2 regions of the Paenalkalicoccus suaedae genome follow, and region 2 is predicted to be linked to the other one. Evidence: a T-box and tRNA genes for the amino acid it is inferred to sense, from the RefSeq annotation. Region 2 holds a T-box; the other holds one or more tRNA genes.
The links. A T-box is a leader RNA that pairs with one kind of tRNA and senses whether it is charged. The one in region 2 lies ahead of FLK61_RS13170 (valine--tRNA ligase), so its partner is inferred to be a tRNA-Val.

Region 1: it has a tRNA-Val gene. The T-box ahead of FLK61_RS13170 (valine--tRNA ligase) is inferred to sense a tRNA for this amino acid. The anticodon was not compared.

What each region holds. Positions count from the first base shown of each region.
Region 1 is NZ_CP041372.2:2,197,806-2,205,524, forward strand. It holds gene FLK61_RS11630 (mechanosensitive ion channel family protein) at 1-140, opposite strand, end outside; gene FLK61_RS11635 (ATP-binding cassette domain-containing protein) at 329-976, shown strand; gene FLK61_RS11640 (Hsp20/alpha crystallin family protein) at 1,257-1,637, shown strand; gene FLK61_RS11645 (YppG family protein) at 1,639-1,905, shown strand; gene nfsA (oxygen-insensitive NADPH nitroreductase) at 1,944-2,690, shown strand; gene FLK61_RS11655 (GNAT family N-acetyltransferase) at 2,803-3,234, opposite strand; gene FLK61_RS11660 (YjcG family protein) at 3,231-3,749, opposite strand; gene FLK61_RS11665 (phosphatidylglycerophosphatase A family protein) at 3,932-4,492, shown strand; gene FLK61_RS11670 (hypothetical protein) at 4,607-4,783, shown strand; tRNA gene FLK61_RS11675 (tRNA-Val) at 4,924-4,998, shown strand; gene FLK61_RS11680 (hypothetical protein) at 5,114-5,257, shown strand; gene FLK61_RS11685 (sensor domain-containing diguanylate cyclase) at 5,713-7,275, opposite strand; gene FLK61_RS11690 (C45 family autoproteolytic acyltransferase/hydrolase) at 7,416-7,719, shown strand, end outside.
Region 2 is NZ_CP041372.2:2,442,140-2,449,858, forward strand. It holds gene FLK61_RS13170 (valine--tRNA ligase) at 1-2,641, opposite strand, end outside; T-box leader at 2,687-2,929, opposite strand; gene FLK61_RS20375 (hypothetical protein) at 3,011-3,190, shown strand; gene FLK61_RS13175 (hypothetical protein) at 3,132-4,106, opposite strand; gene FLK61_RS13180 (LysM peptidoglycan-binding domain-containing protein) at 4,103-5,098, opposite strand; gene FLK61_RS13185 (NUDIX hydrolase) at 5,165-5,632, opposite strand; gene FLK61_RS13190 (hypothetical protein) at 5,735-6,118, shown strand; gene FLK61_RS13195 (DUF4179 domain-containing protein) at 6,119-7,708, shown strand.

The DNA.
Region 1 (7,719 bases), 240 kb from region 2:
GTTGGAATCTTCCTAGATAATGAAACGATCATTTTAAACACATACGTTGTAAACAGTTTGCGGAATACTAAAAATAGAAAAAAGATCCCAACTGCAATTAGGAGCTCCTGCCACGAAAACTGTTGCGCTACTTCTTCCATTCATAACACGTCCTTATTTACGTAAATCAGCTGTTACTCTTGATGCAACATGCACACTAGCTGTTTTTGAACATGCTCCTATATTACCGCCATTCCGGTCTTTAGTAAATGATTATACCGCGAGCTTCTCTTTCCACATCGTTTTTTGATATGATTATTCGTAACTAACGTACACTTAGGAGGAGCTTATGTCTTTCATTGAATGGAATCATGTAACAAAGCGTATTCGTTTAGAGGAAGGTCTACACACATTCTTTCACGAGGCCAATATGTCTATTGAGGAAGGGACCATTTCATATGTAAAAAGTGAGAGCGAGGACGCAATATCGCTATTTTTTGCTATGATGGCTGCAACGACTCCACCAAATAGTGGAGATATTATCATTGATGGGACAGATATTACAGCTGTTCAGGATCGTTTCGCTTGGAGAAAACGTACAATCGGGTACCTAAACGACGACGGTTTATTAGTCCCTGATCGTTCCATTCGTCAAAATCTGCTACTTGGTTTTGATCCAGGTACAAATGAGTATGACGTCCGAAACGCCCAAATTGAACAGCTTGCCGAGGAGCTTGGTTTATCAGCAGAGGAGCTAGATGAAAGTATAGAGGGGCTTGACTCTCACTATCAACTCCTTGCTAATCTGACGTTCATTTTGATTTCAAAGCCACCCATTCTACTTGCAACTCATATTAAAGAGCAAACAATTATGACACTTTTATTGGATTATGCAAAAAAGCATCGTCTAACGGTGCTATATGCTGACGCACCTTACGCCGAAAGTGAAGCTCAACAATACATCACACTAAGCGATGGGCTCATACATGTAGAATAACGTAACAAGCAAACGCAGGGGCTCTACCCTTGCGTTTGCTTGTTATTTTTACATACTTATTAAGCATTAATTATGGCTAATAAAGAGAGAATTGCAAATGTTATTGCAATTCCTGATGAGGCGATGAGAAATAATAAAATAATTCCTTTTTGCCACTTTTTCATTCAGTAACCCTTCTTTCTATTTATCAAATGTTACGCAGACCTACCTAAGGGACATGCCTATCACCCATTGACTACGAATGCATAAGATAAAGTAGAAAACTAGGATGAGGTGAAACATGATGAAAAAAAAGCCCTTAGATCGATTAGCTATTGGAGATGTGCTTCATTCGATGGATCGGTTCTTTCAAAACACGTTTGATCACATGCAAACATCCCGACATATCGTCTTAGAACAATTCGAGGCCAAAGACGCGTATTTAATCGAAGCGGAGCTCCCGGGAGTGAAATTATCGCACATTGAACTGGACTGTTGGAATGAGTATATCACGATTCGAGTAACTGGTGGTACTAGGTTTAATCAATCGGAGAGAACGGTGCGACTTCCTTTTATCGTTCATGCAGACGACATGAGTGCCGCCCTTACTGACGGGATCTTGACCATCACTATCTCGATGAAAAAAAGTCGCGTGCAGATTAACGGAGAGGAGGTGACTTAATATGTTCCATGATCCATTTAGACCTCGTCCACCTTATATGCACCCGCCTATGAATCATTTTCAGCAAGGTGGTTATCCACAAGGACCTATGCCACCACAGCACATGCCTAAACGTCGACCAGGAGCTAGAATTATGCAAACGTTCCAAACTCCAGAGGGGAATTTAGACCTCCAAAAAATGATGACGACAGTGGACACAGTGGTCAAGACAGCTCATCAAGTAAGCCCGATTATTAAATCTGTCGGTGGCTACTTCATAAAAAAATAAACCCTCCTATGGTAAACTAGTGACAGGAGGCGATACAAGTGAACGAGACACTATCTATCTTACGTAATCACCGTTCCGTTAGACAGTTTACAGATACCCCACTAACGGAAGAAGAAATTTTGACACTTGTAGAGGCTGCTCAATCGGCCTCTACATCTAGCTTTATTCAAGCATACTCCATCATTGGAGTAAAAAACCGTGATACAAAAAAGGAATTAGCTCGTTTAGCAGGTGGACAAGACTATGTACTAGAGAATGGCCATTTCTTTATCTTTTGCGCGGATTTACACCGCCATACCGTGGCAGCTGAAATGGAAGACGTCTCAATCTCTGACACTATCTCCACAACAGAAAAGTTTATTGTCGCAACAGTAGATGCTAGTTTAGCTGCTCAAAATGCATCTATTGCAGCAGAATCCCTTGGTCTCGGCATATGTTACATAGGAGGGCTGCGTAATAATATCGAGGCAGTCTCAGAGCTCTTACAGCTCCCAGACCATGTCATCCCTCTTTACGGACTTGCTGTCGGACACCCTGCCGGTGAGACAGCCATTAAACCTAGACTTCCTGTACCTGCTGTTTACATGGAAGAAACATATGCAAACGATAAAGATGCAAAAGTTAGATTGACTGCCTATAACGAAACCATCAGCGACTATTATAAGGAGCGCACAGGTGGTAAACGGAACGATTCATGGACGAGCCAAATGACGAACATGTTAGCAACTCCTTCAAGACTGCACATGAAGGAATTTGTTCAAGGTAAGGGTATGATGAAATCGTGAACTCCAAAAGCTTCCCGTTTTTTAGAGTATCGTTATAAAGATTGTTTAAACAAAAAAATTGATTAATATAACAAAGCAAAAGAGGATGCCACATTTGTTGGCACCCTCTTTTTTACTGTAGCTTTTTTTCCATTGTGACATGCCAAATATCCGCATCTAAAAAAGGCGTCTCGGAAACAGTTTGATAACCAATTGTTTGATAAAAGGCTTCTGCATGTGTTTGGGCATTGAGCTTTACGATGGAAGCGCCTCGTTCTTTTGCTGTTGCCTCCATTTGCTCCATTAGTACTTTCCCAAGTCCTTTTCCTCGACCGCTTTTTAAAATGCATACTCTTTCTGCTTTGGCAATGTCTTGCATTATTCTGATTCTACCTGCTCCTGTTGGAGTAGTATCTTCATATAAGATGAAGTGAATCGATTCCTTTTCTTTATCATCGATTTCCAGTGCCTCAGGGACTCCCTGTTCCTCAATAAATACTTTTCTGCGAACACTATATACATCGTTCAGTTCGTCGTCCGTTCTTGCTACGTGCGTTGCAATCATGAATCCCCTTCTCCTAATAAGAACGTCTCATATACAGTCCATGTACCGTTCTCTAGTTGATAGAGGAGCTGAAAGCGATCTACTGTCTCTTCATGGTCAACAGATTCAAGCTTTAATCTGCCAAAGACGTCTGATAGCTCATCATAATTCATTTCTTGACCAATTGTGATGTGAGGAACAAACGGATGCGCTCGCTCTCTATAAAGAGAACCTGTATTTAGTGCCTCATGAAGTGATAATAGTTGATCATTTTCTGCTACTTTCATGTATAAGGTATTGGTAGCTGGATAAAAGCTACTATATTTTAGTACTTCAAGCTTAAAAGGTTTTTGTTTTTTTGAAATGGTACGAAGCTCAGCTACGAGCGTCTGGATATCTTGTTCGTCGGCCTCAAAAGGCTCTTTTACGGTTAAATGTGGCGGGACTAATGAATATTTCGTATCATAACGTTTGCGATATGAATTAGCAATGTCTTGTAGCTTCTTTGATGGGAATACGGCAATTCCGTATTTCATGAACCATTCCTCCTTTTTTGTACGATTTTATTCGTACTGTATTCTAATCATAGTATAATTCTAACACGTTTACAAAAAATCCTGCTAATTCCCTAAATCCTCATTTCGTTGTCATAATCGTAATTAGTGTGAATAGTATGATAAGATAAGGTATACTTTCATTTTTTAGAGGAGACGATTACGTGAAAAACTTAGAACCAATCAAATCACACGTTGTAGAAGAAGCGACAAGAAACCTACTTAAAGAACGAGGCGTATCCGTTGAAGCAATTGCAGATATTGTCTATAAAATGCAATCTCAATATAGTCAAACACTTTCAATGGAAGAATGTATAGAAAGCGTTGATGCTGTCCTTGAAAAGCGAGAAATACAACATGCTGTATTAGTAGGCGTCGAGCTGGATAAACTAGCAGAACAAAAGAAATTATCTGAACCGCTTCAATCTATCGTTGAGATGGACGAAGGATTGTTTGGCGTTGATGAGACAATTGCTATAGGCTCTGTTTTTGGCTATGGAAGCATCGCTGTTACAACCTTTGGCTTTTTAGATAAAGAAAAAATCGGCATCATTAAAGAGCTAGATACGAATCCTGGTGAAAAAGTACACACATTTTTAGATGACCTTGTTTGTAGTATCGCTGCAAATGCCTCAAGTCGTCTCGCTCATAGGCTTCGTGATAAAGAAGAGAAGCTAGCTGCTGAAGAAATTAAGCATCGAGATGAAGAAGAGCGCATGGCCTAATACACTGTGGTACCGCCTTCTTACTTAGTAAGGGTGGTACCACCTTTTTCTTGATTTTTTGTCTTACGCGATGCTATATTTTTAAAGAATGATGATGCATTGAGGTGAAGGGATATGGCTCGACCTAAATGGATTTACTGGAAGCAGATTTTCCACTCGAAGTTTCAAGCGACATGCTTAAAAGCAAAGATTGAGGATAATTGGGTGAACGGATATGAGGTCGGTCCTTTAGTAGAAGTGCGAAAATTAAAGGATGATCGCTATGTTGTTCGTTACACGTATGATGAATAAATTATTGTTGCTTTTTTTATTATGGTGCGATATCATTATAAATGTCGTCACCTTACATAATCAGTTCTTTAACCCTGTTTGAAGAATACCAATTTTACAGGGTCGTACGGTGTTGCCTCATATACATGTTTCTATAATATGCACCTATAGCTCAGCGGGAGAGCACTTGGTCGACAACCAAGGGGTCGTTGGTTCAATCCCAACTAGGTGCACCATAGTTAAACGTTCAAACCTCTTGCTTAGCAAGAGGTTTTTGTTTTTATATTTTTTCACTCCGTTTTTTGTTAAACTAGGCATATATATCTTTAGTCACGAAAGGAGAATTCCTGTATGTCTCTGAAATCATCGATCTACAAAGCACTCCGTATTTGGAACGATATCGACGCGGTTCGGAAAGGGCGCGTTGGTAAACGAGTCGGTCGAAGAGTCGCCGGTAAAGCAACTGGTAAATCGATGCGAAAGCTCTTTAAGTAATTACTTCCCTGTCCCCTCTTAACCTCTTTTTATGTTTCACCATATCTTAGCGAGGCTTACAGCGTGAAATGGAGAAAGCTTCTTCTACAGTACTTTTTTTGTTTGCTCGTTGGAAATCCATTTAGGTGGTCACTGCCTCTCTTCGACCTTCGTATGCGTTAAGCGCCTTCCTTTACATCAAATCAAGGTCCGTATGCGTCACTTAGGTCCTCGTTTTACATTAGTCAGCGCCTCACATGCGTCCGACAACTTTCTTTGCAGTCAAGTCCACATTACCTCTCATTTTCATCCATTAGCTCGATTCTATTCATAACTAGTTGAACCCATCACCCATTAGCTAACTATATAAAACTCTACTTACAACGAAAAGCTATTCATAGATATAATGGTGGTATAGGTTCCTAAATAAGAAAAGGCCGAGACAAATTCAAACGACTTTGTCTCAGCGTCTCTTCCTATTTACTATTAACAGGTCTTTTAGGCGTATATACTTTGTAGCTATTTTTGTCCTTCTTTTTAATATCATACATCGCAACATCCGCCTCATAAATAAGCTGTTCTGTCTTCCTGTTCCCCATTAAAGTCGAGCTTATACCAACACTTGCTTTTACATCGATTAACATTGCATCTTCGTTAAAAGGGTGTTCCTTCATAGCTCGCAGCACTCCTAAACCCCTCTCCTCTACCTCATCAAACGTTTGAAAGGTTTGCCATGCATAAAATTCATCTCCCCCAACTCTTGCAGCCTCACTATCGCCATTAAACACACTCGTTAAGATCCATGCGACATGCTTCAAAAATTCATCCCCGATATGATGACCGTATGTATCGTTTACCGATTTGAACCCATCTAAGTCGATAATAAATATAGCGACATGTTCTGCTGTCTGTAATTGCTTCTCCATTCGTTCATAAAATGCTCGTCTATTCGGTAGCTGTGTTAACGGGTCATGATAAGCTAAAAACCGTATTGTCTTTTCTGCTTCATATCGTTCGTCTACATCCTGAATAATTATAAGCGCGTGCGGTAGGAGATCGATACGTACGAAGTCACTATCTACTAGGACATATCTTTCTTCCCCTTGTCGGTTAACAAGCTTTGTTTCATAGTTCTTTAAGTTTGTTAACGTCGTGTACATAGTTGCAAATACCTCATCCCACTCCATTCTTCTTTTCTCCGCTATATATTCATGAAGAACACGGTTATTTTCGAGCTGCAAAAGATTTGTAGCTGCCGGGTTCGCACTGCTTATTTTCCCTCTTTCATCGACTACTAAAATTGCTAATGGATTCATTTCATAAAGCGTTTTAAATCTCGTGCCATACGTTTCTAAAAATTCCATTTTACTAATTGCATATACCATCGCAACGACCCATATAATCCCTGAGTAAATATAGGAATACGGGGGCAATATGCCACGAAGCTGGATAAACCCGAAAACAACTACCCAAATGATACAAATAACGGAAAAAATAAAGAGAGTAAAATAAATTCTTTTTTTCTCCGGTTGCTTTTGTTTGCGCCAACTAAAGTAAAGAGCGATAGCGACAAGCGCCCCAAAAAAGCTGGCGACACTCATGGTAATGAGGTAATTCGCATTAAAAACTGGATAAATCCAGTACCCAACCTGATTAAATTCTTGACTATTTATCACATTACTTTGTGTGGTGAACGTTAAAATAATTGGTATAACACCTATATAAAAAATCCATGGATATAAAAATCGCGGCATTTTTTTATAAAATCCTGAGAACTTTGCAAAGAAATGAATAAATACACCAGGTATTAAGATGCCAAAATTTCCGAACCAATAGGCGACAATCGCCGGGCTATTCTCCATTGGAGAAAGATGTCGCACAAACTCCCCCATAAAAAGTCCAAGGTACAAAAACATATAGACTGCTAATAACACATGCTCTGTTCGTTTAATATTTCTAACTAAAATTGTTACCGCTAAGTAAAACAATAAGAAGGAAGGAAATAAATAAGCGAAGGTATAGATGATAACCGGGGTCATTCGTAGATCCTCCTTATTGTGTGCTTATACTATTACATTAATTTGTTCGACATACTTCCTCATAATCCTTCTTTTTATGAGCATTTGTTTTTCGTTTTTCTTCATTTCTGGGTAGAATATAGGAGGAAAGAAGGGATATTATGAACGTCTACAGTCACATATACTCGTTTAAAGGAACTCATTATGATTTTGGCATAGAACAAAGTAAGCATTTACGTCAAACGCCACTCCTACAAAATCGTAAAAAACAGTGGGATAAGCGATCTAGACACTTTCGCTTTATTCGATCTGATGTGGAAGAGGCACTAAGGACGATTGCACCTGGAATTTGGGAAGAGCTTACTGGCCTTTCAGATGGACTTCACATTTCGATGGATGAAGCAATAAAGAACTTCGGGGGATATTATATGGAGATAGAGCGAAGCGGGTGCTCTATTTACGCAG
Region 2 (7,719 bases):
TCTTCAACTCTTCTAAACGCGCCGCAACCTTCTCGCGTTGCTCGCTGTAGCTCTTTGCCTTAGCGCGTTCTTCGTCTACAACGTGTTGAGGTGCTTTCGCCACAAAGCCTTCGTTAGAAAGCTTTTTCTCCACTCGGAGGACTTCGCCATCTAATCGCTTAATCTCGCCCTCTAGACGCTTCATCTCTGCATCTAAATCAAGAAGACCCGCTAGTGGCAGGTAAAGCTCTACGCTTTCTAGAACGGAGCTCATGGACTTCTCTGGAGCTGGTAGGTTGACACCTAGTACTAGCTCAGATGGGTTACAGAATCGCTCTAAATAGCTCTTCGCGCGCTCAAGCTGAGATAATACGTCGTCTGAAGCTGCGCTTACGTGTAGCGTAATTTCGCGGCTCATCGGTACGTTTAACTCGGATCTTGTATTACGTACAGAACGAATGATATCTTGAACAACTTTCATATCCTTCACAGATTGCTTATTGATCTGATCGTCTTGCTTTGTTGGCCATGCAGCAACTGTAATGGAATCGCCTTCGTGCGGAAGGTGCTGCCATACTTCCTCTGTGATAAACGGCATGAATGGGTGCAAGAGTCGCATCGTTTGATCAAGCACATAGGCTAGAATCGAGCGCGTTGTGTGCTTTGCCTCATCGTCCTCTCCGTTTAATGGAAGCTTCGCCATTTCAATGTACCAGTCACAGAAATCATCCCAGATAAATGCATATAGTGCTCGTCCAACTTCGCCGAACTCGTAGGCATCAATAAACTTCGTTACGTGCTCAATCGTTTCATTTAAACGTGTTAAAATCCACTCATCTGCGATTGACTTCTTTCCTGTAATGTCGATCTCTTCGTACTTTAGCCCGTCCATATTCATGAGGGCAAAGCGAGACGCGTTCCAAATCTTGTTACCAAAATTCCAGTTTGCCTCTACCTTTTCCCAATAAAAACGTAGGTCATTACCAGGCGTGCTACCCGTGCTCAGGAAGAAACGCAGGGCATCCGCTCCGTACTTGTCGATAACGTCCATCGGATCAACACCGTTACCTAGAGACTTACTCATTTTACGACCCTGCTCATCGCGTACTAGTCCGTGAATGAGAACGTCTTTGAATGGACGCTTGTCTGTAAAGTGCTGACCTTGGAAGATCATACGCGCAACCCAGAAGTAAATGATATCGTAGCCCGTTACAAGAACGTCCGTTGAGTAGAAGCGCTTAAAGTCAGACGCTTCTTCGTTCGGCCAACCAAGTGTGGAGAATGGCCATAACGCGGAGCTAAACCACGTATCTAACACGTCTTCATCCTGCTCCCAGTTCTCGATGTCAGTAGGCTCTGTGCGTCCTACATAGATTTCACCAGTCTCTTTATGGTGCCACGCAGGAATTCGGTGTCCCCACCATAGCTGACGAGAAATACACCAGTCGCGAATATTTTCGATCCAGTGGCTATACGTTTTCTCAAAGCGCTCAGGGACGAAATTAACTTTATCCTCTTGCTTTTGTAGCTCGATTGCTTGCTCGGCTAGTGGGCCCATTTTAACGAACCACTGTGTAGACAGGTAAGGCTCGACAACTGCACCACTTCGCTCGGAGTGACCAACGCTATGATCATGCTCTTCGATTTTAAAGAGAACGCCTTGTTCTTGTAGGTCCTTGACAATCTGCTTGCGGCAATCAAAACGATCTAAGCCTTCGTAAGGACCAGCGAGGTCGTTCATCGTACCAGACTCGTCCATAACGAGAATTCGCTCTAAGTCATGGCGATTCCCAATCTCAAAGTCATTTGGATCGTGGGCTGGCGTAATTTTAACGGCACCTGATCCGAATTCGCGGTCCACATAGTCGTCAGCGACAATCGGAATCTCACGACCTACGATTGGAAGAGTTACTGTCTTACCAATTAAGTGCTGGTAACGCTCGTCCTTAGGATGTACCGCAACCGCTGTATCACCTAGCATCGTCTCTGGGCGTGTCGTTGCGACTTCAATCGATCCTGAACCATCTGTAAGTGGATAGTTCATATGATAAAAGGCACCTTTTACATCTTTATAAATTACTTCAATGTCAGAAAGGGCCGTTTTCGTCTGCGGATCCCAGTTGATGATGTATTCGCCACGATAAATTAAGCCTTCCTCGTATAGACGAACGAATACTTCACGTACCGCATCAGAGAGTCCTTCATCCAACGTGAATCGCTCTCTTGAATAGTCTAGAGATAGGCCAAGCTTGGACCACTGCTGACGAATAAAGTCCGCATACTCTTCCTTCCACTCCCAAGATTTCTCTAAGAATTTTTCGCGACCAAGCTCATAGCGAGATGTGCCCTGCTCCTTTAATCTGCCTTCCACCTTCGCCTGCGTTGCAATACCAGCGTGGTCCATTCCAGGTAACCAAAGCGCATCGTAGCCTTGCATGCGCTTGACACGAATAAGGATATCTTGAAGCGTCGTATCCCAGGCGTGGCCTAAGTGTAGCTTGCCCGTTACGTTGGGAGGCGGGATCACAATTGTATAAGGCTCCTTATCTCCTTTACCTGATGCTTCAAAAAACTTCCCATTTACCCAATACGGATACCATTTTGCTTCTGTTGCCTGTGGATCGTACTTTGGAGGCATTGTTACTTGATTGTTTTCACTCATTGGTTTCACTCCTCTATAAAATTGCATACAAAAAGCCCTCAATCGTCAAAGGACGAAGAGGGCTATAGATCCTCGCGGTACCACCTTTGTTTATTGCACAAAAAAACGTGCAATACACTTAAGGAGCCTTAACGCGGCTTACACGGATTAACCTACTCATATTTCAGCTAACCGAACTCCAGAGCGACATTCCCACTTTCTTCCTTAGATAGCCTCGCAGCGGCAGGTAAGCCAGCTATCCTCTCTAAAAGGATTCCATATGGTACTCTTCTCTTTCTTTGTTCACTAATTTTCTTTCTTATCTTACACTGACTTTCACAAAGAATCAATAGCCTGCATAAGGTAAAAGTAAAAAGGAGGTGTGTCTTCATGCACAAGCGCCATCGCCCACCGTTTTTCCCCAAAATCATTGCCTGCTTTTATCAACTCTTATTTCCACTAATTTTATTTCAGGTAATGCGAGTCATCCTTTTCCCTACTGTATTTGATATTATCCTTCTCTTTCTGCTTCTGTTTTGTTACGCATCTCGGATTGTTCCGCTGAAATGAGCTCTGCTAGCATCATAAGTCTCTTTTGAGCGGCTAATGCTCGCTCCCATTTCACTGCAGCAATTGTTTCCGCTTCCTTCACATAATTTGTCATGATACGTATTAACGGAATCGGATAAAGAAGCTCGGCAATAAATAAGCGCCACTCTGCTGGCATAAATTCATTGATTCGTGAATAGGCACCAACAATAGGAGCTAAGGAATGCTCCGAATACGGATCGTGAAGCGCAATTTCCCGACACAAAACAGCTAAATCTAATGGTGCTGCTCCAAAATAGGAGGAGGATAAGGCAATCCAATACCCACTTCCATCGCCTGACAGAATAAAGTGCTCATACGTAGGTGCCCCGTGCACGATGCACGTTGATATCGTATCTTCTTGATCTAATACAGCGTTCAATTCCTCTATAGCATGGTGCATCAACTGCTCAATGAAAGGAGCTTGCATGAGCACATTTAGCTGAAATGGCGAATAGTAAATGACTTCTTCAAGCTCCCTCACTACTTCACCAAACCACTCACGATTTTCCTCCCACTTCGCATAGCGCGCCGTAAGCCACTCCTTCGAACCGAATTCGAGTACTTTTGACCGGTGATGGAGGTCTGCTAAGCTTACGAGCATCGCCTCTTCTTTTTCATACGCATAGCGACTAGGGGTCGGGTCAATCCAACGAGTTACCTGAAGACATTCATCATCTGTCTCAACAAACGGCTCTCCAAATTTCGTTGGGATCTGCCTTAGCATATTAGGATAATAGAATCTCTCCAATCGCCTGATAAGAAAACTCGATTCTGATCGAATCACTTTACATGCGTATGCTTCTTCCCCCTCTGATACCTTAACCACATTGCCGAATTCTTCCCACTTAGTCGGATATACCTCGTAGTATTCCTCTAATGCTTCTCTTACGTTCATCTCGGTATAGAGATTAGTTGTCCTGGCTCTACTTTCTCATCCGTAAGACGATTGGTTCTCATAAGCTGCGTCGTCGTAAGCTCGTAGTGAGAGGCAATTGAATGTAATGTGTCACCCTCTTGGACGATACATATCCTCATTGAAGCAGATGCTTCCTCCTCATTCCGCATCATGCTCGTCAAATACACGGACGCCCCTTTCTTTTCTTGCGCAGGCTCTGGCTCCAACGCATCCACAGCTTCCTCTCTGACCGGTTCGACCTCTACTACCTCCTGAGGTACATGCAGCTGCTGAAACTCACGTGCACGTGCTTCATGGAGGTTCGTCTCCTGCGTATTCCTTACTGGCTCGACTTCTTCCTCTTCAATTGGCTCTTCCTCGACATATTCATAGGTAGGCTCTGGAGCTGACTCCACTTCTTCAAATGATGCAAATTCTTCTTGCTCACGTTCTTCGTCTTGATAACGTTCTTCCTCTTGCTCCTCGTAATCCTCCACCTCTGAAGGTTCGTCTTCGTCTTCGTCTAATTCAAGATAAGGTTCTCTTTCCTCTTCCTCCATCGTTTCTTCCTGATCTTCCTGAACAACTACAGCAGGCAGTGTATCTTCAAATTGAAAGCTCGGTAAATCCGTCACTTCAATGATGGCATGTGTTACTTCAGGCTCTTCGGCACCGGCTATAACAAGATCTGCTTCAATCGTTAGCCTACCGTCTTCTTGCAAATCATAGTCAAAGCCCTCAACATAAAGCGTCACTTCTTCGTTCGCCCGTTCTTTTGGGATCGATACGTCGATTGGGAACTCATGCTTAATATAATCATGCTCCGAGTTCGTCTGCCTGACCTCACCCTCTATCAATAACTTTCCGTGAATCTGATAGTCCTCATCTCTTTCTGTAGTCGAAACATAGGGTTCAAGCGTAATGGACACAAGCGAGCGATGCTCCTTTTTTAACCACACAGTATCTGTCACCGTAAATGATAATCCCTTCAATCGAACTCTCCCCTTTCTAAACGCGTCTTGTACATACATACTCAGGAGAAAAGAGAGTAGAACGATTTATCCTTCGTCGAGTACCACTCCGTGCTCACGGTCTTTAAAAAGGGTTAAAAAATGCGCATGGGAGCGACGTAAATTGGTTGGGAGGGCGTTCATAGAAAAGTACTGGAGATCTAGTGTCTCCTCACTTTCTGGTTGCAACTCCCCTTCTACGTCCTCGGATATGTATAAGGCTGTAACCGCATAGTACGGATCTCCATTTGGAGCCTCCACGTAATAGTTTTCTCCAGAAAAGAGACCGAAAAGCGTGACGGACCTTAGCTCAAGCCCAGTCTCCTCTCTTACTTCTCGCCCTACGGTTTGCTGAAAGCTCTCGCCTAGCTCCATCAGTCCACCTGGTAATCCCCAATCGCCATCGTCACGATGCTGTAACAATACGCGATCGTCCTGATAGATGATGATCGCCGCTCCCGGTAACAAAAGCTCTTGTTTCCCTACTTGTTGTCTAAGTTTTTTATAGTATTCCATGGATAGTCCCCCTTTTTACTTAGAGTATCATATACTAGACAAGGGAGTGACAATTTTGGAACCTACCACCTAGTCATTCGTACATAAGACAAGGGGGAATACATGATGCAACGTGTTAAGCAATGGTTTGAAGCGAACGAAACGCGCTATACGCGCATCGCATGGGCATATGGCGTAGAAGGAGAAAAGCTCGTTCATGTACTTGAAAAACTAATAGAAAGAACAGAATCTGCAACGACTATGCAAGATGAGCAAGTTTTTACGAATTTTATCGAAATCTGCGAATCGGTAGACAGTGAGCTCTCAACCGATCAAATTCGCGGACGACTTTATGTGGTGGACCCAAAAACAAAACTCGCGATCGTGATGCTGACATACGGTGATTATTCGTTAGACGACATTGATGCGTACTTCCGCGCTCCTTATGCCGAAAAAATTACGCGTGGTATTCAGTATATACACACATGCTTTGGAGAGGTGTCGTAAATGGATTGCCAAGCTTGTATAAGAGAGTTACTACACAATAAGCTATCTGAAGATTGCGAGAATCACCTTAAAACGTGCGGATCTTGTAAAGAAGTCGCTCGTGAAATCCAGCCATTTATACGAGCAGCGAATACAGAGGCTTCCACCATCCACCCACAACCTTTTCTTGAAGAGCTTACGACAAGAGAGCCCCGCACTGCAACGAATGCAACCTCAAAGCAAGACACCGAGGCGGCAACAGCAGATAAGCCTGTTCAAAAGAAAAAGCGCATCGCACCATTTTTAGGTATCGCGATTATCGCCCTCTTTATAGGCGTTGCGATCGCCGCAACCTCACCAGGTTTCCATCAATGGGTAGCGAGCTTTACACCTTACACATACACGCATATGGATCGACTAGTCGCATCAGGCTATGCGGATGAGATTGGGATCTCAGAAACGAATGATGGTGTGGAATTTACCTTTACCGATATTGTAGTTGACGATGCTCAAGCACACATCCATTTTGAGATAACGGACTTAGAGCGGGATCGAGTATTATTTATAAATCCTTTTAGTGGAGTAGAAATTCGCAACGGGCACTCACTTTGGACAGAGCTTGAAAGTAATACTGGTCTAGAGTATTACGATCATTCACGAGTGAAGGTTCTCGAGTCTAACCCAGGCCACACAACAGGTGTTATTGTTTTAGATTCTCCTGAGCCAGAAACAGGAACCATCGAGTTGATGATTGGCTACTTATATAGCTATGAGGAGGATCAGTTTAATGACTTAGATAACTGGTGGGATATGTATGAATTAGACATGGAGGACCCGTTTATCTCTGGTCAATGGACTGCTGATATTCCTTATCAAAAAAGATCTGCTACGCATTATGAGGTAGATAAGGCAATCCAAAATGATTTCTTTTTTGCTAACGTAACAGATGTATGGGTCGGTCCAGCGGGAACAAAGCTCCGAATGGAATTTGATCACTTCACTGATTATGGCCTATCATATACATCTTACCCACAGCATCTAGATGTAAATGGGGAGGAACACTCGTTTCTTACTGCAATGCCAGATCCATTTGAACAATCTACTAGAACGATGAACGTCTATTTTGAATCTACTTACTTTGATTCCATAGAGGACATAGCAATCAAGTACGATTATGTAAGGATCTATGAACAAATTAGTCCTGAGACAGATTATTTTGAGAGAATCGATGACACTACATTTGCTTTTGAAGACGAACGTATCCAAATTGTAGAGATATTTGAGGAAGATGGGGATACGAACGTTCATCTAGAACACGAGATGCACGACGACAGAAAATATGATTTCTTATCAATTAGACCTGAGTTAGAAAGCGACACCTATTCGATGAACATGGCGACAAACGTTGCATATACGAACCTTGAGCGAACAGAATTGATAGAGGGTAACATCTTTTATTCGATCATGGATAACTATGATCAAGTCGAACTATCTCGTAATTACTTAGTCACATTTGAAAATGACATCGATATCAGCGATATCAACCGCTTATCTATTACAGAAATGCAATATGTAGAGGATGTCGATTTATCTTATCAACTATTCGATTAAGGAGGTTTTTA